DNA from 2 places in the Leptolyngbya sp. AN10 genome. Region 1 is predicted to be linked to the other one. Evidence: riboswitches for the same ligand, from Rfam matches in the RefSeq annotation. Region 1 holds a riboswitch; the other holds the start of a gene.

The links. A riboswitch is a leader RNA that binds a small molecule or an ion and turns the genes downstream of it on or off. The one in region 1 is predicted to bind cobalamin.
Region 2: another riboswitch for cobalamin. It lies ahead of ACQ4M5_RS25045 (HupE/UreJ family protein); the one in region 1 lies ahead of ACQ4M5_RS19235 (hypothetical protein).

The regions. Positions count from the first base shown of each region.
Region 1 is NZ_JBNXVP010000013.1:92,792-104,583, forward strand. It holds gene ACQ4M5_RS19165 (tetratricopeptide repeat protein) at 1-270, shown strand, start outside; RNA gene ssrA (transfer-messenger RNA) at 372-455, shown strand; tRNA gene ACQ4M5_RS19175 (tRNA-Trp) at 470-540, shown strand; gene ACQ4M5_RS19180 (RNA 2'-phosphotransferase) at 566-1,111, shown strand; gene ACQ4M5_RS19185 (hypothetical protein) at 1,268-1,402, shown strand; gene ACQ4M5_RS19190 (metal ABC transporter ATP-binding protein) at 1,501-2,247, shown strand; gene ACQ4M5_RS19195 (metal ABC transporter permease) at 2,250-3,098, shown strand; gene ACQ4M5_RS19200 (hypothetical protein) at 3,198-3,599, shown strand; gene ACQ4M5_RS19205 (WD40 repeat domain-containing protein) at 3,602-4,663, opposite strand; gene ACQ4M5_RS19210 (CobW family GTP-binding protein) at 4,672-5,640, opposite strand; gene ACQ4M5_RS19215 (CobW family GTP-binding protein) at 5,716-6,684, opposite strand; gene ACQ4M5_RS19220 (FAD/NAD(P)-binding protein) at 7,106-8,314, shown strand; gene ACQ4M5_RS19225 (Fur family transcriptional regulator) at 8,319-8,720, shown strand; gene ACQ4M5_RS19230 (CobW family GTP-binding protein) at 8,823-9,887, shown strand; cobalamin riboswitch at 10,108-10,252, shown strand; gene ACQ4M5_RS19235 (hypothetical protein) at 10,496-10,927, shown strand; gene ACQ4M5_RS19240 (acyl-CoA desaturase) at 10,938-11,738, shown strand; gene ACQ4M5_RS19245 (DUF1636 domain-containing protein) at 11,791-11,792, shown strand, end outside.
Region 2 is NZ_JBNXVP010000019.1:127,510-139,301, reverse strand. It holds gene ACQ4M5_RS25065 (DUF4079 domain-containing protein) at 135-611, shown strand; gene ACQ4M5_RS25060 (ComEC/Rec2 family competence protein) at 722-2,950, shown strand; tRNA gene ACQ4M5_RS25055 (tRNA-Ser) at 2,975-3,059, shown strand; gene ACQ4M5_RS25050 (DUF1295 domain-containing protein) at 3,192-3,848, shown strand; gene ACQ4M5_RS25045 (HupE/UreJ family protein) at 4,027-4,671, opposite strand; cobalamin riboswitch at 4,693-4,833, opposite strand; gene ACQ4M5_RS25040 (protein kinase domain-containing protein) at 4,873-7,323, opposite strand; gene ACQ4M5_RS25035 (NYN domain-containing protein) at 8,041-8,547, shown strand; gene ACQ4M5_RS25030 (2-isopropylmalate synthase) at 8,691-10,301, shown strand; gene ACQ4M5_RS25025 (polysaccharide biosynthesis protein) at 10,496-11,792, opposite strand, start outside.

The sequences.
Region 1 (11,792 bases):
AACTATCGCGGCTATCTCTTGGTACAACTAGAGCGCGATCGAGATGCCTTAGAAAGTTTTGATTTCGCGATCGACATTCAGCCGAAGTATGCACCCGCGTACTACAACAAAGCGATCTGTTATGCAGTTCAGGGACATACACAAGCCGCGATCGAGAATCTCGAAGAAGCGATTCGGATCAATCCACGCTATCGGGAAGATGCCAAAAGCGACCCGGAATTCGAGCAAATTATGAACGATCGACGGTTCCGCCAACTGGTTGAACATTAATCAAACAAAATTGTAGTATCCTCTTGACAGCTTGTAGTACGCTGGCTTATCTTCGTAGTATGAGATGAGACAACAAACAGCGGCTCAACTCAACCTGTTATGGGGACGCGATTGGTGTTCGACTGCTCTGAAACCAACAAACGGACAGTTGCAGGACTGGGGTTCAATTCCCCACGTCTCCACCAACTTTCATCTGAATGCACAGATAGTGTAACGGCAGCACAAGGGTCTCCAAAACCTTTAGTCCGGGTTCAAATCCTGGTCTGTGTGCTCTATATAAGTTAGGTACGGCGACATGGAGCAAGACCGATCGACAAAAATAAGCAGATATCTTAGTAAGCATTTGCGCCATAATCCAGAACGCCTTGGACTGTCTCTCGCTCCTGGTGGTTGGGTGAGTGTCGATGAACTACTAAGCGCTTGTGCAACTTATCAGTTTCCCGTCACTCGTACAGAGTTGGAGGAAGTTGTCGCAACCTGCAACAAGCAGCGATTCTCATTCGATCGGACAAAGACGCGCATTCGGGCGAATCAAGGTCATAGTGTCGAAGTCGATCTACAACTTGAACCGCAAACGCCGCCAGATGTGCTGTATCACGGAACTGGAGAACTATCTGTGCCAGCAATTTTGGAATCTGGACTGTTGAAAATGTCACGCCACCATGTGCATTTATCAAGAGAGACGGAAACTGCTCGTAAGGTGGGAATGCGACATGGGCGACCTGCAATTTTTACCGTGGATAGTAGAGCGATGCACCAAGCAGGATTTATCTTCTATTGTTCAGACAATGGCGTTTGGTTGGTGGATCACGTGCCAGCGAAGTATTTGGCGTTAATTTAGCTGGCTGCGGAATTTGCTTGTGCTGATGTAGAGAAGCGCGATCGCGAAACAAAAAAGTACCACCTCTAAATAATCGGTTGATGACATGAAAAATCGTTAAAATCACGACAAGTCAACCTTAAATCAGTCGGAGTCAGCCTATGGGCAGTTAACCAAGTGATTGGCTATCGCCAGAAACGCAAGGGTAGAAGTTGGAGACCGCAAGGCAGTCATGCACTCGGTCTGCTGAAAATTCTTGAACTCAATGGCAAGTGGCAAGAACATTGGTTTCCTCATGCCGCGATCGTCTAAATCAACCGATTATTTAGAGGTGGTACTTTTTTAAGATCTAGAATCGATGCGTTACTCATATAATGATAATCGTTCTCAAGCAATGCAAATGTAAATGAATGTTAAAGGTTCAGCAGTTAGCCGTTAGTTATCGAGGAGTTCTCGGACTTGATGCCATTAGCTTCTCGATTCGAGCGGGTGAGCTAGTCGGCGTAATCGGACCCAATGGAGCCGGGAAAAGTACCATGCTGAAAGCGATGTTAGGCTTGATTCCGACTGAGAGCGGCAAAGTCGAGTACTGTACCTGTCCTCTACATCGCCAACTTGATAAGGTTGCTTATATTCCACAGCGATCGCAGATTGACTGGGATTATCCGATTACAGTTTGGAATGTGGTCTTGATGGCAAGAACTCGCTCTCTAGGCTGGTTTCGCAGTCCCGGTCGTCCCGCGAAAGAATTAGTCAGAACTGCTTTGGAGCGAGTCGAAATGCTCGACCTGAAATCTCGCCGGATTGGAGAGCTATCGGGTGGTCAGCAGCAACGAGTCTTTCTCGCTCGTGCATTGGCACAACAGGCAGATTTATTCTTCTTTGATGAGCCATTTACAGGAGTAGATAAAAAAACGGAGGGCATTATGCTCGAAGTGTTTGCAGAACTGCGATCGCAAGGCAAAATTCTACTCCTGAGTACACATGAGTGGGGACAATCGCTATCACAACTCGATCGCTTATTACTGCTCAATCAACGCTTGATTGCTGAGGGTACTCCGAAAGAGGTGATGACGGCTGAAAATCTGCGTCAAGCTTATGGCACGTACTTGCAAGCACCTTTTCAGCAAGATTTTGACTCTACACTCATTTGCTAACTATGATTCCATTCATTACAGAGCCGCTTGGATTTGAATTTATGCGAAATGCGATCGCGATCGGGTTACTGGTCGGATTGCTTTGTCCGGTTGTCGGCAGCTATTTGATAGTTCAGAGAATGGCGCTTTTTGGCGATGTGGTCGCTCATTGTGTCCTGCCGGGACTCTCGATTTCGTTTTTTCTGGGGATTGATATTTTGATTGGAGCATTTGGAGCAGGAATTTTAGGTGCATCTTTAATCGCTTGGATACGATCGCAAAGTCGAGTGAAAGCTGATGCAGCAATGGCGCTAATCTTCTCGACTTTCTTTGCTCTCGGTGTCACGCTAATTACGGTTCTTAGAAATAAGCTTGATTTGGATAGCTTTTTGTTTGGGGATATCTTAGGAGTCACGATCGCAGATGTTCAACGGACTTTAGTAATTTCGTTGAACATTCTCTGCATTGTGCGATTGTTTTACAAAGAAATGCTGTTCTATACCTTTGACAAAACGGGCGCTCAAGCGATCGGGCTGCCGATTAATCTAATTTATTTTGCGTTTATGTCAGCGATTACGCTCACGATCATTGTGAGCATGAAAGCAGTGGGCGTAATTTTGGTGATTTCTATGTTAGTCGGTCCGGCTCTCAGTGCTTATCTTTTGGTCAAAGAGCTAAATCAGATGATGCTGCTCGGAGCATTAATCGGAATGTTTTCTTGTGTGACTGGAATTTACATCAGTTACTATCACAATCTTCCGTCTGGACCTGCGATCGTATTAGTTTCGTCTACGCTCTTTCTGCTATCACTACTGTTCAGTCCATCTCAAGGCATTCTAACTCGTTCTAATTTGCTTCGACGTTCTTATTGAACTACAAATTTATGCAAAACACGCTTGATCTCAGCGTTGAATTGATTCAATATCATGGATGCTCATACTGGGCGCATCAACATTTGAAGGAAATGATTAATGGATTGTAAAACAGCAACGCTCGTCTACAAAGCTGGAGACGCGATCGACAACATTCGTCGCCTCTTCCCCGAAGCTTGGGAATTTTTGGAAAAGCAGGCTTTTGCATTCGTACAGCATCAATCAGACGAGTTTGATTCACAGCTTAAAAAGCTAGTCGATAAAACTTCGTTTCAGTTTCGGATTACGCATCGCGATGATACTGAACAACTCACCCAGGACATTGCTGAACTTTTAGGAGACATTACCTCTCGTTTGCTATTAGAGCAACATTTCTCGAAAGTTGTGGGTGAGCCGATTTTCTTCCATACAATTTGTTGCTCCAGTCATCTCACAACCGATCGACCTTTGACTTTAGAAGAAGTCCTGCCGATTCAACGTGCAGCCGTTCAACTGCAATAAAACTAACGCCGTTTGAATCCTTGACCTCGCGAAGGTTGTGACCAGACTAACAGTTCACCTTGCTGCCCTCCTGCGGCAAGGTGACTTCCCTGGGGATGCCACGCGAGGTAAGAAAACCCATCAGGTGCGCCTTCTAAGATTTGAGTCATCGAAGCTGCTTGCCACCACAAAACGATCGAGCCATCTTCCGAGGCAGAAGCCAGCAAAGTCGTATTGGGCTGGAAGCGAACAGCTTGAACATAGCCATCGTGCTGACCCAAGACGCGACTTTCCCATCCAAACTGTTCATCTTCGTGCTTTTCCCAAACGACAATGCCTTCTGCACTAGCTGAGGCAAGCAGTGGGGCATCATTGCGAACAGGTCGATCAGACCAAGCAATTTGACGAACCTTGCCGGGAAAACCGCTCATCATCCACGGTGCAGGATTGCCCCACTCTAAAACAGAAAGGGTTCGATCGAGATTTCCCGATGCTAGATATCGCCCACTTGCTGACCAAGCGATCGTCGTACTCGCAGACGGAATAATGAATTGATAGGGATCTTCTTCCCATTTCGCTGTCATCCAGATTTTGATGCCTTGATAGCCGCCAAGACTAATGCTCTCACCGCTTGGATGCCATGCAATATCACCGATCGACGATTCGTTAAAATCCAGCGTCGTCACACTTTGCTGAGTTTCAGCATCCCAAATTTGCACCGTTTTGCCTAAGCTAAAGGCAATCTGATTCTTGATCGGACTCCACTGAAGCTGATCAATCCATGCTGAAGCATTCGTTAGAGTTTTAATCAGCTCGAATCCTGTTCTGGTTAACTGCCAAATTTGAACAGTTCCCGCTTGTCCGCTTGCTGCAAGAAACTGTCCATCGTGAGAGAAAGCAAGACAGTCGATCGAAGATCCTGTCGCTGTCTGCAATACGATCGAATCAAATGTCCTCGTTGCATAGAGGACAACTTCTCCCGCAGCAGAACAAACCGCCAGCATTTTTCCATCAGGCGACCATGCGATCGCTGTAACATAGTCCGATAAAACACTTTGCCATCGCAGTTCAAGCAGAGAGCGCATTTTTGCTTTTACACTAAACACGAGCGAAAATCCTCTCTCAATGCTGCTTCATCTAAGTTTCGACCAATGAATACTAATTCATTTTTGCGCGTTTCATTAGGTTTCCAACGTCGATCGGGCTTACCATCGAACAACATGTGCACCCCTTGAAAGACAAAGCGATTATCCTCGCCTGCAATGTTCAAAATGCCTTTCATCCGAAAGATGTCTTGCCCCTGAAAGCGCAGTAGTTCACTCATCCAGGTATTCAATCGAGTGCCATCGACTGAACCAGATTCGACGATCGCAACTGAAGTGACAGTTTCATCATGTTCGTGAGCATCTTCACCGAGAAAATTGGGGTCGATTTCTAAAGCACGATCGAGATCAAATGCTCCGACACCGAGTAAAGCATCCATTTCAACTTGAGCATCCTGAGTACGATAAATTTTCGCGATCGTGTTCATCGATTTGATCTTTTTCTCAAGCTCATCTAGCTCGGTTGAAGCAATCAGATCAATCTTATTGAGCAAGATTACATCCGCAAAGGCAATTTGTTCTTGTGCTTCATCTGCATCCCAATGTTGAGCAATGTGCTTGGCATCGACTACGGTAACAACAGCATCAAGACTCGTCAAAGTCTGTACATCTTCGTCCATGAAAAAGGTTTGAATCACGGGCGCGGGATCAGCAAGCCCAGTCGTTTCAATCACGATATGATCAAAGCGATCGCGCCGTTTCATCAAGTTATTGATCATCCGAATCAAATCACCCCGAACTGTACAGCAGATGCACCCATTGTTCATCTCGAAAATTTCTTCATCGGTATCGACGACTAGCTGATTGTCGATTCCGACTTCACCAAATTCATTGACGATCACCGCTACCTTTTTCCCATGTTCATGGGTCAGAATTCGGTTGAGTAATGTCGTCTTACCTGCACCCAGATAGCCTGTCAGAACGGTAACAGGAACAGCATCTTTTACTTCAGCAACCATCACAACCGCTCCTCATATAGAACGATAATCGTTATCATCCTATTATAGGGAGAGATTTAGATCGCGCAAGTCGCGTTATTGAATCTCAACGAAACAGGCTTGAAATTCTTCTCTCAGTTGCTCTGCTTCGAGATTGCGTCCAATGAATACGAGTTCATTTAGATGAGATTCTTGGGGCTGCCAATCGCGATCGTAATGTCCACTGACTAGACTATGAACGCCCTGCATCACATACCGCTGCTTCTGATCAGCGACGTTGAAAATTCCTTTGACTCGAAAAGTATCAGCAGCGTGATGGTTCAATCGCTGATGGAGCCACGAAGTTAATGCTTCTAGATCAATTGTTCCAGATTCCGTGAGTGACACTGAAGAGACGGATTTATCGTGTTCGTGTACGTGCTTACTCAGAAAATTTTCGTCGATCGCTAAAGCATGATCAACATCAAACGCATTCAATCCCAGAACTGCCTCTACCCCGATTTGCGAGTGCTGAGTGCGATAGAGCTTGGCGAGTGGATTCATCGATCGTAGTTTAGATTCCAGCGGATCAAGCTGATCTGAAGTCACTAAATCTGTTTTGTTGAGCAAAATCACATTTGCAAATAAGACTTGTTCCTGAACTTCTTTTGCATCCCAATGCGCTTGAATATGTTTTGCATCGATCACGGTCACAACTGCTTCTAAATGAGTGTTTGTTTTCACTCCATCCTCAACAAAAAAGGTTTGAACAACGGGTGCAGGGTCAGCAAGTCCAGTTGTTTCGATCAGAATGTGTTCAATCTGATGTGGGTGGTGCAGAAGCTCTTGGATGATGCGAATCAAGTCTTTGCGAACAGTGCAGCAGATTGAGCCATTATTCATTGCAATAATTTCTTCGTCTGCTTGAGCAACGAGTTGATTGTCAATTCCAACTTGCCCAAATTCATTAACAATGACAGCAATTTTCTTGCCATGATCTTGAGTCAGAAGATAATTGAGCAGTGTCGTTTTTCCAGCCCCCAGATAGCCCGTCAAGATCGTAACCGGAATCGAACGTTGAGCCATGTTGTTCACTCCTGAGAAAGATAACAGTTCTCAAGTTAAGAGACTTTTGATATTTCGGCATCCGAGAAATCTGAACAGGATGAGCAATCTGGAATACATGACTAATCTGGACTAATCTGGACTAAGTAGACGGGCTGAATTAATTTAAGGATCACTCGCTCCGTTCTATCTCGCCCCGGATTGAAATCGGGGCTAACAGTGCGAAGTCCCTGAAAGGGACTAAGAGCCAGTTAGGATAGACTCTTCAGTAGGTTTCAACCTACTTCGCACCGTTAGCCCGAACTTCCAGTTCAGGGCGGATCAGCAACAAAGCGAGAGAGCTTGCTGGACTTAGGAATCAATATTGTGAGAACGGTTATCATTATGATGTAAATTGAGCCATAATGATAACCGTTCTCACACTCGTTCTCACAATATTGATATGTCTTCTATCTCTCAGCGGATTGATATTGCGATCGTCGGTGCTGGAATGCAAGCTCTGACTTTAGTAACACATCTCCTTCAGAAGCGCGAAAAACTGCGCGATCGCGTTATTGCTGTTGATCCAAGTGGGAAATGGATACAGCAATGGCAGCACCAATTTGCAGCGCAGGAAATTCCACATCTGCGATCGCCCGTTGTCCATCATCCTGAACCCAATTCTTTTGCTCTGAGACGATTTGCAGAATCGAAACCCAATCAACTGTTTCCGCCCTACGATCTACCAGGAACAGCATTGTATGAGTCGTTCTGTCGGGATGTCATACAGCGTTGGCAACTTCAAGATCATGTTCTTGCGGCAACTGTAAGCCAAATAGAACCTTTGCATTGTTCATTCCAGTTGAAGTTACAAGGTGGACAGACTATCTCGGCGCGAAGAGTCATCGTTGCAACAGGAAGCGCAATCACGCAAATTCCCGACTGGGTGAGCAGTATTTCAGAGCCGTATCCTGATGATCGACTGGTTCATTCTCGATCGATTGATTTGCGATTGCTGAAACTCGCTGGAGAACGGATTCTGATTGTTGGCGGTGGATTAACAAGCGGGCATTTAGCGATCGGGGCAATTAATCGAGGAGCGCACGTTAGTCTGATGTCTCGTCGATCGCTAAGTGAAAAATTATTTGATGCTGATCCAGGTTGGTTAGGTCCGAAATATCTCAAAGGCTTTTATGCAGAACCGGATTGGTTTGCGCGATCGCGAATGATTCAACAAGCTCGGAATGGGGGTTCTCTGACTCCGGCAATGATGACTCAGCTTAGACGTGCGAAACATAGCGATTGTCTTATGTTTCACCCAGAATGTCAGGTCATCGAAGCAAAATGGCAAGAACAAGGCTGGCAGGTGACTTGTGATAATGGTGCAGTGCGGAACTACGATCGCATTTGGTTAGCAACTGGAACCCGATTTGATGTGACTAAAGACCCCTTATTTTCGGAGATGCTCAAGGCGTATCCGATTGAGGTTGTAAACGGCTTGCCTGTGCTAAATCCTTGTTTACGGTGGTCAAAGTCTGAGCTATTTGTGATGGGTGGATTAGCAGCACTTCAAGTGGGTCCAACGGCTCGAAATCTATCCGGTGCGAGAATGGCAAGCGATCGTATTGTGCCAGCGTTGGTTAAACCTAGAATTTTAGCTAAGAGTGCTTAAGCTTATGGTGACGCAATCTCGACCAACACGCGGACAAGCGAGAGTACTAGAGTTGCTAAAACAAACGAAGCAACCGATTTCGGCTCAAGCTCTATTTACTGAACTTCGCTCCTCAGGGCAGTCTTTAGGATTAGCAACAGTGTATCGAGCATTAGAAGCACTGAGGCGAGAAGGCTTAGTTCAAAGTCGATCGACTCCACAAGGCGAAGCGCTCTATAGCTATGTAGATCATCACCAGCACTTTTTAACCTGTTTGCGCTGTGGCACTTCTACGCCGCTAGAAACCTGCCCATTCCAAGAGTTAGAAAAACAATGGCAACAGGCAAAGACCTTCCAGTTGTACTATCACACGTTAGAGCTATTTGGACTATGCTGGCAGTGCCAAGACTCACCGAATGAAAACTGATGTTTTACTGAAAAAAATCCGTCTGTAGCTAAAATCTCTTGAAATCTAATATAGAATGATAACCGTTCTCAAGAACCTTCCATATTTGAGGATTAATGTATTATGAACTCCACTTCTGACGCTGCAACTGATCTCCAAATTCCGAAGCGCGGAATGCCTGTCACGATCATCACAGGTTTTTTAGGCAGCGGTAAAACAACGCTTCTGAACCAGATTTTGAAGAATCGCGAAGATCTGAAAGTTGCAGTGCTGGTGAATGAGTTTGGAGACATCAACATCGACTCACAGCTACTTGTTTCACTTGATGAAGACATGATGGAACTGAGTAACGGCTGTATCTGCTGTACGATTAATGACGATCTTGTGAATGCTATCTATCGAATTCTGGAGCGAGAGGACAAGATTGATTACTTGGTGATTGAGACAACTGGTATCGCTGATCCGTTACAGATCGTGCTTACCTTTGTTGGTTCTGAACTGCGGGACTTGACGCACATCGATTCTATTTTAACCGTGGTAGATGCCGAAACTTTTACACCTGGGCATTTTGAGAGCCAAGCGGCAATGAGCCAGATTACGTATGGGGACATCATTTTACTGAATAAAACAGATTTGGCAGGACATCATCAGGTGATAGCACTTGAAGAGTGGATTCGTAGTACCAAAACTGGAGCAAGAATCATTCAAAGTCAGTATGGTAAAGTTCCACTTCCGCTCATTCTAGATGTTGAATATTTCGAGCCAGCAGCTTATACCGAGACTCAAGCAGAACCTCACGATCATGATCATCACCATCACGCCGATCATGATCATCACCATCACGACGAACATGATCATCACCATCATTCTGATCACCTAGCAAATGATGGTTTTGTGTCGATGTCGTACCAGAGCGATCGACCTTTTTCGGTTCAGAAGTTTCAGCATTTTCTGGATGAATTGCCGATCGAGATTTTTCGCGCAAAGGGATTGCTTTGGTTCAAAGAAAGCTATTTGAAGCATATCTTCCAGCTAAGTGGCAAACGCTACGATATTCAAACCGAGGAGTGGCAAAAACCCCCTTCAAATCAGCTTGTCCTAATTGGTCGAGATTTAAATATTGAGCAACTGAGACAACAGTTAGACCAATGCTTAGAACCTGCTTCTTCTAAGATGATTGCTCAGTAATTTCCGCTTTCACACACTCTTTTACTTTTGGCAATGCCTCAATTTTCTAGGGAGTGAGGATGAGTGTCGATCGCGGTTCTGCTTGAGAAACGGGAACACATCCTGAAGCCGATCGTCTGTAAGTAAAGGTATATTCTGCCGACATCGTTGATTTTCTCAGTTCAGAAGTGAGCCATTATCAAACCTGGAAATTGCTTCGCGATCGCTGCTTAATTGTGTTATTCTACGGGATGCTATCGGTTCTGATGGGGATCAGCCATCAGACGCAAGGGGGAAAGTTTGGTGAAAATCCAGCGCTGTCCCGCAACTGTATTGAGAGCTAAACTTCTCTAAGTCAGGATGCCCACCGATGTCGCTCACTTGTTGTTTTCATCTGCGAGGTACGGATGATGGTTGATTTAGCTTTTTTGCGATTTGTCTGCGCTCATTCTCTGGCGCTGAGACTATAGCGTTTTAATGAGAATCTCAGGGTGTAACTGATATACCGCTGCTTTGAACTGAAAACAGCGCGGATTCAGCTTCTCAGTTTCAACATTAGGACGCTATAAGCATGACCCGAATTAATCAATTTGATAGAGGCATTTCAGTTCTCCAAAAGAGAGTTGAAAATGCACAATGACCGCTGGCAGGAAAACTGTACTCACTGGCAGTCCCGATTCATTCATCACAATAGTTTGACGCTTGGCTATCTTGCTTGGAATGGATATCTTCGGCATCAACGAGGATTGTTAACGTGCGATGTGATCAATCCAATTCTTTATTCGATCGACTGGCAATTTAATTCAGTTGCGTTCAATCCGTTCTTCGTTGCTCAGGCGCGAGTTGCAAAGTATCTGCAAGAACTGGAGCTAGAGCAAAGCGCAATTGATGTAGTGACAAGCGCGATCGTCACTTACAATCCAACAGAAGCGATCGTACTGCTAATTCGCAGGAACCAAGAAGTAGAAATCAATCTACTTCAGAATCTAGCGATTTCTCCGCCTCACTGTTACCAGCAGGTGCAGCGACGGTGGGCGGAGTTTCAGCCGAGTTTAACTTAGGAAAAATTACATGATTGATGTCCGCTCCAGTCCGCGTCCGCGTTTGAACGTAATCATATTCACCCTAGTCCTACATCTCGGTGCATTGTCCGCCTTGCTTCCTAGCTATTTTAGCTGGTCTGCGGTTGGTGTTGCACTATTGCTGCATGGGTTGACCATTGGGCTAGGCATCTCGCTCGGCTTTCATCGATTAGCATCTCATCGGAGCTTTCGGACTCCCAAATGGATAGAGTATTGTCTGATTTTATGTGGGACTCTCGCAGGTCAAGGAGCCGTGATTGGATGGGTTGGCTATCATCGAATGCACCATCGCTATGTCGATCGTACAGGCGACCCGCATGATTCGACTCAAGGACTTTGGTGGAGTCATATTAGTTGGCTAATGCACACAGTTCCGATGAAAACTGAATTGCGCCGCTTTACAAAAGATATTGCTGAAGATCGGTTCTACCAGTTTTGTCATCAGCACTATATTGCACTGCAATTTGTGCTTGCGCTTTTGCTTTATAGTTTAGGCGGAATGTCTTTTGTCGTGTGGGGCATCTTTGCGCGACTGTTCCTAGGATTTCATAGTACTTGCTTTGTGAATAGTGCGTGTCATGCCTTCGGCTACCGAAATGTGGAAACAAGCGATCGCTCTACTAACTGTTGGTGGGTAGCGTTGCTCACGTTCGGAGAAGGCTGGCATAACAATCACCACGCCAGTCAAGCTTCAGCACGATTTGGCTGGCATTGGTGGGAAATTGATCCCGTTTGGATCACGATCCGAGGACTAGGAAAGCTAGGACTTGCAACTCACATTAAAACTTAAAGCTTCACTTGTTTTTTGGCGAAATTGGATGCCGTGAATTCTGCTTAGTAAAAT
Region 2 (11,792 bases), on a different contig from region 1:
ATCGCTGATGTGATGGATTCAGCGATCGCTTTCTTTTGTCAGGAAACGATTTGAATGTTGAGCGATCGAACTCTTCGTCCCGTAAAATGCTCTTAATATTTCTTGACGGTGACGCAAGAGGGAGAACACACGCAATGAATTTAGCTGAAACACTGGAGCCGATCGCGCAATTTTTCCGCTCTTTGAATGTGCCAGAACCGATCGTACATTGGGGACATCCCGTGATGATGGGAATCGTCGTGTTTGTCCTGGGCGGTTATGCAGCTTGGGCAGGTTGGAAAGGAAGATTAAGCGAGGATAAGGAAGTCGCGATTAAGAATCGGGCGGATCATCGGAAGCTGATGCCTTTAGTTGTGCTGTTTATGACAATGGGGGCAACGGGCGGAGTTTTATCGCTGGTGATGCAGAAGAAGCCGATTCTTGAGAGTCCGCATTTTCTTACTGGAATGGTCGTACTCGGATTGCTCTATTTGAATGGAGCGGTTTCGTTTTCGGGATTCGGGGGAAATAAGCCAGGGTTCAGACTGTTTCATGCTTATTTGGGAACTGCGATCGCTGGAATTCTGGTGCTTCATGCTGTATTTGGCATTAAGCTCGGACTGTCAATCTAACGACTTTTGCAAATGCTCATTCGGGAGTTGGCTTCGGCTGGCTCCTTTTTTATTGAGTTGAGAGAATCCCTGGGCACTCTAAATCAGTTTTTGAATGGCTGAGAGTAGAAATGGGTTCGATCGCGGTAGTCGTTTGGTGTTTGGCTTATATTCTGGGATTGCTCATGACAGCAGTTCCGTTTGGAGGCGCGATCGTATTCTTCTGCGGTTTGATCTGCGCTCTCATCCTTCCAAGAATGAAGCCGAAACGAACGATCGCGAAAATTTGGATCATTGCAGGTGTGATCGGACTTGCGGCAGGATTTTATCTGCAACTTAGAACACCGCAACCAAGCACGATCGACATTAGCAAATTCGTTCCGAAAGAAAGACAAGAAGTAACCGTAACGGGAACAGTCGAAACACTTCCAAAGTTGACTCGTAGCGGAAATTCTCAGATTTGGTTCAATGTAAACGCCGTTGGAGAGCAGAAAGCGGACGGAAAGCTTTATGTCACGCTCTCCAAAGTAAACGGAAAAGACTTATATCCAGGGCAAGCGATCGCAGTTCAAGGCAATCTCTACAAACCGAAGCCGAAGATGAATCCGGGCGGGTTTGATTTTCAGAAATACTTGGCGCGAGAAGGGAGTTTTGCAGGATTAAAAGGAACAGCGATCAAACTACTCGATACGAATCAGAAGCCGAAGTGGGGATGGTGGATGATTCAAAGGGACATTGTGCGATCGCAAGCCAAACAATTCGGAGAAGCAGAGGGAGCGCTGATTAGTGCAATGGTAATCGGCGGGCGAGTGGTTGATCTTCCGTTTGATCTGAAGAATTCTTTTAGCAAGATTGGACTTTCTCATGCGCTGGCAGCATCAGGATTTCAGGTTTCGCTGATCTTGAGCGTATTACTAACATTAACGCGGCGATTACCTGGAGCAGTGCGGTTCGGAATTGGAGCAGCAGGATTAATTGTGTTTATGGGACTAACCGGAGTGCAACCTTCGGTGTTTCGAGCCGTCGTGATGGGGTTTGCAGTTCTGTTTGGAATCTTGTTTGAAAGACGAGTTAAACCATTAAATTCATTGTTAATTGCAGCGATTACTTTGCTTGTCGTAAATCCATTGTGGATTTGGGATTTAGGGTTTCAATTTAGTTTTTTGGCAACGTTGGGATTGTTAGTCACAGTTCCAGCTATTACAAAGCGCCTCGATTGGTTGCCGACCGTTATCGTTCCCGCGATCGCAGTTCCAATCGCCGCTCTACTCTGGACATTACCCCTCCAACTTTTTGCATTTGGAATGGTTTCGCCTTATTGCATTCCGGCAAATATCGCGGCAACAATATTCATTTCAATAATTAGCATTGGTGGAATTATTAACGCTGGATTCAATCTGATTTCTCCCGCGATCGCGAACTTTACAACACCGCTTTTGTACTATCCAACAATCGCATTGATCAATGGTGTGAGATTTTTCTGTGAACTGCCGGGAAACTCGATCGCAGTTGGCACAATTTCGATCGTATTAATGCTCGTTCTATACGGATTGATTTGCATTCCTTGGATGTTGTCGCGCTATCAACATCAATGGTGGGTGTTTCTATTAATTGGAATCAATTTAGTATTTATTCCAGCTTGGTATGTCCGATCAAACCTCTTACAAGTTACTGCCTTATCTGTCGAACAAACTCCGATCATGGTCATTCAAGATCATGGAAAAGTGGGATTAATTAATGCTGGAAATGTGGATGCAGTGCGCTTTACGGTTCTGCCATTTTTGCAGAAAGAAGGAGTGAATCACATTGATTGGGCAGTTGCGGTTTCTCCTTCCGATGGATGGGCAACGTTATTAGAAGAAATGCCGATCCGATCGCTGTACGATTTCTCTAGCAAGAAACAGTCCGCCGTTCCACTTGAAGCGATTCAGCAACTCACCGCACGAAAAGGAAAGCACTTGCCCATTACAGCAAAGCAAACCATTAAAACAGGCACGATCGAGATCCAATCGCTCAGCATTGAACCAACAACTTTGAAGCTTGGAATTGGTCGGCAGCGGTGGTTATGGCTGAAAGATGTCCCGAATGTGAGTCAACGGCAAGCGTTAGGTAGTGGTTTGAGTGGGAATGAGGTTTTATGGTGGTCGGGACGGCGATTACACCCGAAGTTTTTAGCACAATTGCAGCCGAAGACTGCGATCGCATCCTCTAGAACCATTCACCCCGAAACCTTGAAACAATTGCAACTTCGTCAAGTTCAAACCTACGAAACAGAAGCGAATGGAGGATTGCAGTGGTCGAAAAATCAAGGATTTAGAACAACTTTGCAAGAGGATGAGTCAGAAGGAGCATTCCTGTAGTATATTGATTGAACGTATGCACCTGGAGAGGTGGCAGAGCGGTTGAATGCGGCGCACTCGAAATGCGTTTTGGGGCAACTCAACGGGGGTTCGAATCCCCCCCTCTCCGTTCTTTCCTTACCCTGTAAGAATCTAAGGATTCCTACTTAACCACCGTAGATACAATCTACACAACTCCTAGCTCGATGTCCTGATTCGTGTCACACTTGATGTCGAGCTTCTATCAAGTTCTTACAGCATTATGGAAGAGAATTTAAACGTCGATCGGCTAAATCTCACATCACTCCTCGCAATTAACTTGAGTAAAGGTCTCACCGTCCTACTCCTTGTCTTTTGCGCCGTAGTGTATGGCGTGGATGACTTTCGCCAACTGCTGTATTTCTGTCTGCATGGCAGTTATTGTCTCTGGTGGCTTCTAGAACAATGGTTCTATCCCGCTCGACGGCAAATCTTTAACCAAGCGATCGAACTTCCAGGATTTGTCTTGACGCTACTCTTTGTAGGCGCGTTCTATACTCTACCGGGTTATCTTGCGTTCGCGAATCCAACGCCGCTTCCATTCAGCACAGCAGCGATCGCGCTACTCCTCTACATCTTTGGCAGTTTGATTAATACGAGTGCGGATATTCAAAAACTGACCGCCAAGCAGCAGGGGGCGGAACTGGTTAGTGATGGGTTATGGCGATTTTCTCGGCACATCAACTATTTCGGCGATTGGTTGCGCTATCTTAGTTTCAGCGTTCTAGCAGGCTCCGTATGGGCATATCTGGTGCCAGGGACGATTCTCATGCTGTATCTGCAAATGATTGCTGAGAAGGAGCGAACGATGCCCGAAAAGTACTCAGGCTATGCCGACTATCAGAGCCGCAGTGCTCGCTTTATTCCGTTTGTGTGGTAGAGGCATAATGCGATCGCCCTCTAAACCATTCTGAAAGGTTGGAATTACATTCACAGCAGGCTTCTTTGCTCACTGTTTCATTAAGCCTCGCAAGGTAGGATTATGCAGTCGTACTATCTAATCCTACCTATTCCTATCAATGGATGACTGTACAACGGTATTGATTCGTATAAGTCATCTAGGCAGCCTGCATCGGGAAGAGAAGGCTAACGATTTGCGACACAAAGAATGCAAGCCCAATTCCGCAAAAGACCAAACCCGCAGAACGAAATTGATTTGCATTCGAGTGACGATCGACGATCGCATCCCCAATCCAAAAGGCTATCAGCGATACAACTAGCTGAATTACTGTAAAGCCTGCCAGATAAGCAAACAACGGAGTCATTTCAGCCCCAAAGATTGCTTCTCCGTAAGCATAGCCGTGGAACAATCCTGCAACAGCAGACAGTCCAACCACGATCGCAGTATTCAATCGGTCTTTCACGAGCAACAATCCAAACAGCAGAATTGAGCCAGAAACAAACAGTTCAACTCCGGGAACATTGATGTTTGCTAAATGCAATCCAGTTCCGAACATCGCAGATAGAACAAATGCGATCGGGATCAAAACACCTCGTTTTTTTGTTGCAGCAAGTAAGCCAATCGCAATCATAAATGCAAAGTGATCTAACCCAATGATTGGGTGAGCAATTCCAGCGAGAAAGCCCTCGAAGAAGTTAGACGGAAGTTTTCCGCCCATCGCGTGGTGAGCGAATGCAGGAGACGCGATCGACATCAATGCGATCGTGATCAGAATGGACTTAGAAGATTTGAGCAAATTCATACTCTGTGCCTCGCAGATGTAGAAAGGAATGCACCATCGGCGGGCGTTCTGGCTTGAGAGAGCAACTCTCTTTACAGTTGCGGGACAGCGTTGGACTTGCACCAAACTTTCCCCGTTACCTCTGACAGTTTTTTCTACAGAACCGACGGAACGCCAGCATATCACGACTCGGATCGTCACTCGTCGGCGGTCACTTGAAACTTAATCTTCGGGTGGAGGTTCTGTAGGGGGAAGTTCTTCTTCGCCGAAGGTTTGGGGCCAAGGGCGGGTCGTGGTGATGTCGTCTTCAAGCTCGATCGAGGCTGCCACAAAAAATTCTGGTGGCAAAGTCAAAGTCGATAAGTTAGTTAACTGATTCAAATCTTGTAGTGCGGCTTCTGCGGAATGATAACGTTCTCTGAAATTCCGACTGACTAATTTTGTTAAGACTGCTGCGAGAGAACCGCTCACAATTGCTCGATCGCGCCAAACAATCTCCCCGGTTTCTGGATCTTCTCTCAGTTGGCTGGGTGGCAATCCGGTCAGGGCTTGAATTCCAATCATTCCAACTGCGTAGAGATCGCTGTTTAATCGAGGATTTCCAGCACATTGTTCGGGTGGCATATAGCCTTGAGTTCCGATGCCGATCGTTGCTGTAACAATATCGGTTTCGGTGAGTTGATGCTGGAGTTCCTTAACGGCTCCGAAATCGATCAGGACTAACTTTTGATCCGTCGATCGCACAATGATATTGCTCGGCTTGATGTCGCGGTGAATCACATTCCGACGATGCACAAACTCTAGAATTTGCAGCAAGTCTTGGAGCAGTGCCACGATCCGAACTTCGGGGAGATGTCGCCCGATCGTTAATTCAGCACTGAGCATTGTTCCTACAACAAATTCCTGAATCAGATAGAACTCTCCGTCTTCCTCGAAATACGCTAACAAGCGAGGAATTTGATCGTGTTCTCCGAGTTTTTGTAAGCTCTGAGCTTCAGATCTAAACAATCGTCGTGCTAGTTGAAGGTGCTTCGGATTGTTGCTAGTGGGTCTGAGGTGTTTTACGACACAATCGGGGTCGCCAGGGCGTTGAGTATCTTCTGCGATGTAAGTTTGCCCGAAGCCACCCGAACCGAGAATTTTCGTGATTTTGTAGCGTCCTTGGAGTTTTTTGCCGATGATTTCTTGGTCGTGTTCTTCGAGCAAATCTTGATAGTCTTCTTGGTCGCGAATCAGTTCTTGAACCATTGGCGCTCTGGCAAACTGTTTCAGCGTTTTGCGGAATTGACGCTTATTACGATAGTCGTGCGCGAGTCCGGTTCCGAGATAAGAAACTCCTGTAAGCAAGATAGCTCCGATCGGGACTGCGATCGGTAAAATCATCAATCCCTGTGTAAACGCCGCATACCCAATTCCAGCCCAAAAAAGCGCGATCGTACCTGCCCATCCAAGTCGTGAAGTCGGTTGTTTTGCTTGAATCTGAAGTAATCCTGCAATCAGCACTAAAGCGGCGACAGATAATCCAGCCACGATCGGGTTTGGAAACGCATTCCGAATCGATCGATTGTTGAGCAAAGTCGCGATCGCGTTTGCTTGCAATTCAACCGCTGGCATCATTCCAACCGGAGTCAGTTGCTCACCGCTTATATTAGAAGCCGTGACTCCGATTAGCACAACCTTGTCTTTGAAAACTTGACCGCGCCGCAGATAATCACTGTTCCAATTCTCTTCAGACAGAACATTCCAAAACGGAATCGTTGTACGGCTAAATGTTCCATCTTCACCATAGAAAAAGAGCGTTTCACCTTTCGGGGTCGCAGGTTGCAGATCTGCCGATCGCAAAGTTGCTTCCGCAAACGACAGAATTTTCTCTTGGTCGAACAATCCTGCCATCTCCGAAGATTGGCGCACATTCTCGATCGACACACTGCCTAAACGATGAATTCTTTCGTTTGGCTCGATCGGAAACTTGACAAATCCATAAGAAGCTTTCGGAGTACGAAACGGACAGAACGGCAAAGCTAATCGCATCTGTTCGCCCTGACGATTATCAATCCGATCGGTATCCACAGAAAGCGTAATTCGTCCATCGTATCGTTCTAAAACTTGCTGTAATTGTCGATCGTCGTCTGCAACTTTCAGCTTCGGATCACTGCAATCGGTCGAAGGTTCAGTCTGAGTAAAGCTCGGCAAATCGAGAATCAGATTGACTCCAACCGTTTTCGCTCCCGCTTGCATTACTCGATCAATCGCTCGTGCATACGCGCTTCGTCTGAGCAACCGACTCGATCCCGACAGTTGCAGCAACGTATCATCATCGATCGCCAAAATCACAATATTGTCCGGAGGTGCGATCGCGCCTCGCATCTTGAACATGGCGCTTTGTGTGTCCCGTTCCCAGGATTGCGCGAATTTCGGCTGTAGAGAAGTGATTCCACCCGCCGCGATCGCACACCCGATCATGATTGCGTGACCGACTCGTAAAAATCGTCGATCGTTCTTATTCGCAGCAGGTTCCGTGACCGCAATCGCTCGATCGAGATCCGCATCGATCGGCATGGTTTCTGTCGCCAAATTTCCAGGCTGTTTCACCGTCGTGGCGTGAAATAACCGCGATCGTAACGTTAGCGTAATCGCTTGAATCAAAGCAGAAGGCGATACTTTTTTAGTCATGACTGCGAAACCGGGCACGTTTGATTAATCACGCACGTCTTGATCAATTCAGGACGATTTTGCAACCTGCTCGTTCCAACCCAGTCATAGAATCGCATAAATTCGATCGAAAAATCAGTCTAATAGCGGAGGAACTGTTTTAATTGCTTTAATTAACTAATGTAAAGCGCTATATCTTACTGTGGTATAAATCAAATTCCAAATGTTAGAAAACCTTCTAAAATTCCGTTGTGCTCTCCCTGCCCCTAGCAGTCCAAAACTCAATAGTCGAAATCGTTCTAGTCCAGCATTGTGGTTTTTTCTGGTGCTCAAGCAGAGTGGATTTGTAGGAGGGCAATTCGCGATCGCAGCAGCGTAGAAGCGGTTGTGACTCTGGGAGGATGGTCTAAAGCTCCTTCGCTTCGGCTGCATTCCACCCGTGATTAGAAATCACGGTCTATCGGGAAAAAGTCCACCAAAGGGGACTGAAAGCTAGTTGAAACTCTTCAGTCTGTTTCAACAGACTTTGTTCCGATAGCCCCGAATTTTATTCGAGGGGCGGCTCATGCGATGAACGATTACCTTTGAAGTATCCTCTGAAGCAACGGAGCATTTTATCGTAAAACTAATCAAGGTTGCACGATTTTTTAGTCCGCTCTCTGTTTTCCGTTGCTAAAATTAATTATTCACATTTTTGCTTCTACAAATCTTAGGTCTTTAGCTTCTATGCATTACTCGATGAACCGTCTCTCTATTTTTGTAGACGGAAACAATATGTTCTATGCACAGCAGAAAAATGGATGGTTCTTTGATCCCAAGCGCGTTTTAGAGTATTTCACCACTGAAAAAAGTGTCGAACTAATCAACGCCTACTGGTACACCGGACTAAAAGATCCCCAAGATCAGCGCGGGTTTCGAGATGCCTTGATCAGTCTCGGCTACACGGTGAGAACCAAGATTTTGAAAGAGTATTACGACGATACTTCTGGTCGCTATTCGCAAAAAGCCAATCTCGATATCGAAATTGTGGTCGATATGTTTAACACAGTCGAGCAATACGATCGAGTGATTCTGTTCAGCGGTGATGGCGATTTTGAACGTGCGATCGAGCAATTGCGCTCAAAAAACACGCATATCACAGTCGTTTCAACCGAAGGCATGATCGCACGAGAATTGCGAAATGTGACCGATCGATATATTGATCTAAACGATATTCGATCGCATATCGAGAAGGCGGAGTACTAATTCGGTCAGGATGTTCTGACTCGACAAAAAGCGTTAGAGTGCAGCGTACTACAATTAGCGTTACAATCACTACAGTTTTGCGTCTTAAATTAGGCGCGAACCGATTCGTAACGACAGTACACTACAACTATACAAGTCGAGCTATGAACGCATCTCATTCCGATCGCATTCTGATTTTCGATACCACTTTGCGCGATGGCGAACAGTGCCCCGGCGCGACCCTTCACGTGGATGAAAAACTTACGATCGCGCGTCAGCTTGCTCGGCTTGGTGTAGATATCATCGAGGCAGGTTTTGCCTTCGCCAGCCCTGGAGATTTTGAAGCGGTTCAGAAAATTGCTCAAGCGGTTGGAACTCCAGAGGGTCCGACCATTTGCAGTTTGGCACGAGCGATTCCCGCTGATATTAAAGCTGCTGCGGAAGCACTCAAACCCGCTGCAAAACCGAGAATTCACACGTTTATTTCCACTTCGGATATTCACTTGGAATATCAGTTGAAGAAAACTAGAGCGGAAGTTTTGTCGATCGCTCAAGAAATGGTCGCGTATGCCAAATCTTTCGTGGATGATGTTGAATTCTCTCCGATGGATGCGGCTCGTTCTGATCCTGAATATCTGTATCAAGTGTTGGAAGCTGCGATCGCGGCTGGAGCCAAAACGATCAATATTCCAGACACGGTTGGCTACATGACTCCGAGCGAATTTGGTGCAATGATTCGCGGCATCAAAGAAAATGTTCCGAACGTCGATCAGGCGATCATTTCCGTTCACGGTCACAACGATTTAGGATTAGCCGTCGCTTGTTTCCTCGAAGCGGTGAAAAATGGAGCGCGTCAGCTTGAATGCACGATCAACGGCATCGGAGAACGGGCTGGAAATGCCTCGCTCGAAGAATTAGTCATGGCACTGCACGTTCGTCGATCGTATTTCAATCCTTATCTCGATCGTCCAGTCGAATCTGAAACGCCGCTCACGAATATCAACACTCAAGAGATTTACAAAACCTCGCGCATGGTTTCTAATCTCACTGGAATGTTGGTGCAGCCGAATAAAGCGATCGTGGGTGCGAACGCATTCGCGCACGAGTCCGGAATTCACCAGGATGGAATGCTGAAGAATCGGCAAACCTACGAAATCATGGATGCCAAAACGATCGGACTCACGGACACTTTGTTAGTTCTGGGCAAACACTCCGGTCGCAATGCGTTTCGATCGCGGTTGAATGAACTCGGCTTTGAATTGACCGATCAAGAAATCAACAAAGCCTTTGTTCGATTCAAGGAACTGGCGGACAAGAAAAAAGAAGTCACCGATCGCGATTTAGAGTCGATCGTCAACGATGAAGTTCAGCAAGTCCCTGAACTGTTCCGCTTAGAACTCGTTCAAGTCTCTTGTGGAAATACGGCTTGTCCGACTGCAACCGTTCGCTTAATCAATCCCGATGGCGAAGAGTTAACCGATGCGGCAACAGGAACAGGTCCAGTCGATGCGGTCTACAAAGCGATTAATCGAGTCGTGAATGTGCCAAATCAACTGATCGAATTCTCAGTGCAATCGGTGACAGCAGGAATTGACGCGATCGGAGAAGTGACGATTCGATTGAAATATGGCGATCGTATTTTCTCTGGACATTCTGCCAATACGGACATTATCGTGGCATCCGCGCAAGCCTATGTGAATGCGTTGAATCGCCTCTATGCCTCGTTGCAGAACATGGAAAGTAAACAGGCTGTCGCTTCTCAAACCGCGAATTAGTGGAAAATTAGAGCAGATCTAGCTTCGTTTTGAGCGGCTAATGCCCCCTAAATCCCCCAAATTTGGGGGACTTTAAGCTAGGAAAAATCTCTAGAACTCCAGAAATCATTTATCCTTCAAAGTCCCCCAGAATGGGGGATTTAGGGGGCGATACCCAGAAGATTCATCATACGAACACTTCACCAAGCTTTTATTTAGTGAGTCGATCGACTCACCGAAGAAGTCTGTTTCTTCGCAGGCGTGTACTCTGGCACTAAAGTTTGAAGCACCGATCGTAATTTCGCTGGATTCTTCTGATATGCCGTTACAAAAAGCTGATCCAACATCGGCTCTAAGTCTTCCCACGAAATCATTGCTTCCCGCGCTCCAAAAATCTTCGGATGGTTCGTCGGCATCGCATCCCCACCAATCAACAATTCCTCATACAACTTCTCACCCGGTCGCAATCCAGTAATTTCAATCTCAATGTCTTCTCCTGGCACTAACCCACTCAATTCGATCATCTGCACCGCTAAGTCATAAATCCGCACAGGTTCACCCATATCCAACAGAAAGACATCGCCTCCCTGTCCCATCGCTCCCGCTTGAATCACCAACCGCGAAGCCTCTGGAATTGACATAAAATAGCGCGTCATTTCTGGATGGGTCAGCGTAATCGGCTTCCCTGCTGCGATCTGCTGCTTGAACCTTGGCACAACCGATCCATTGCTATTCAACACATTGCCAAATCGCACCATTACAAAGCGGGTGTGAGTCTCCGGTTTTGCTGCTAATGCCTGCAAGACTAATTCCGCAATGCGCTTCGTCGCTCCCATTACATTCGTCGGACGGACTGCTTTATCGGTTGAAATCAACACAAACGTATCGACTCCACAGCGATCGGCAGTTTGCGCCGTCACCATCGTGCCATACGCATTGTTGATAATCCCCTGAGCCGCATTGCTTTCAACTAAGGGAACGTGCTTGTAGGCAGCGGCGTGATACACAGTCTCGATTTCGTATTTCTGGAAAATTTCTGCTAATCGATCGCCATCTGTAACCGATCCTAAATGCGCCTTTCGAGAAATCTGCGGGTACGTTTCTGCGAGTTCTGCATCGATCGAATACAGTGCAAACTCATTCAATTCATACAGCACCAATAATTTTGGGTTTTGTTGAGCGATCTGGCGACACAGTTCCGAACCGATCGATCCACCTGCTCCAGTCACGAGAACCGCTTTATCCGTGACATTAATCCGCAGCAAGCTTGGATCAGGCAGCACTTCCTCGCGCCCCAACAGGTCAGAAATATCCACATTGCGAATTTGACCGATCGACACTCGTTCCGTGACAATTTCGCTAATCGAAGGAACCGTTTTTACCTTTACAGGCAAGCCCTTCAAACTGCGAAGAATGCGACGTTTTTCATGCGGTTTCGCAGACGGCACGGCTAACAAAATCATCGTTACGTCATGCTGATCAATCAGAGATCGCAACATCAGTGAACTAAAA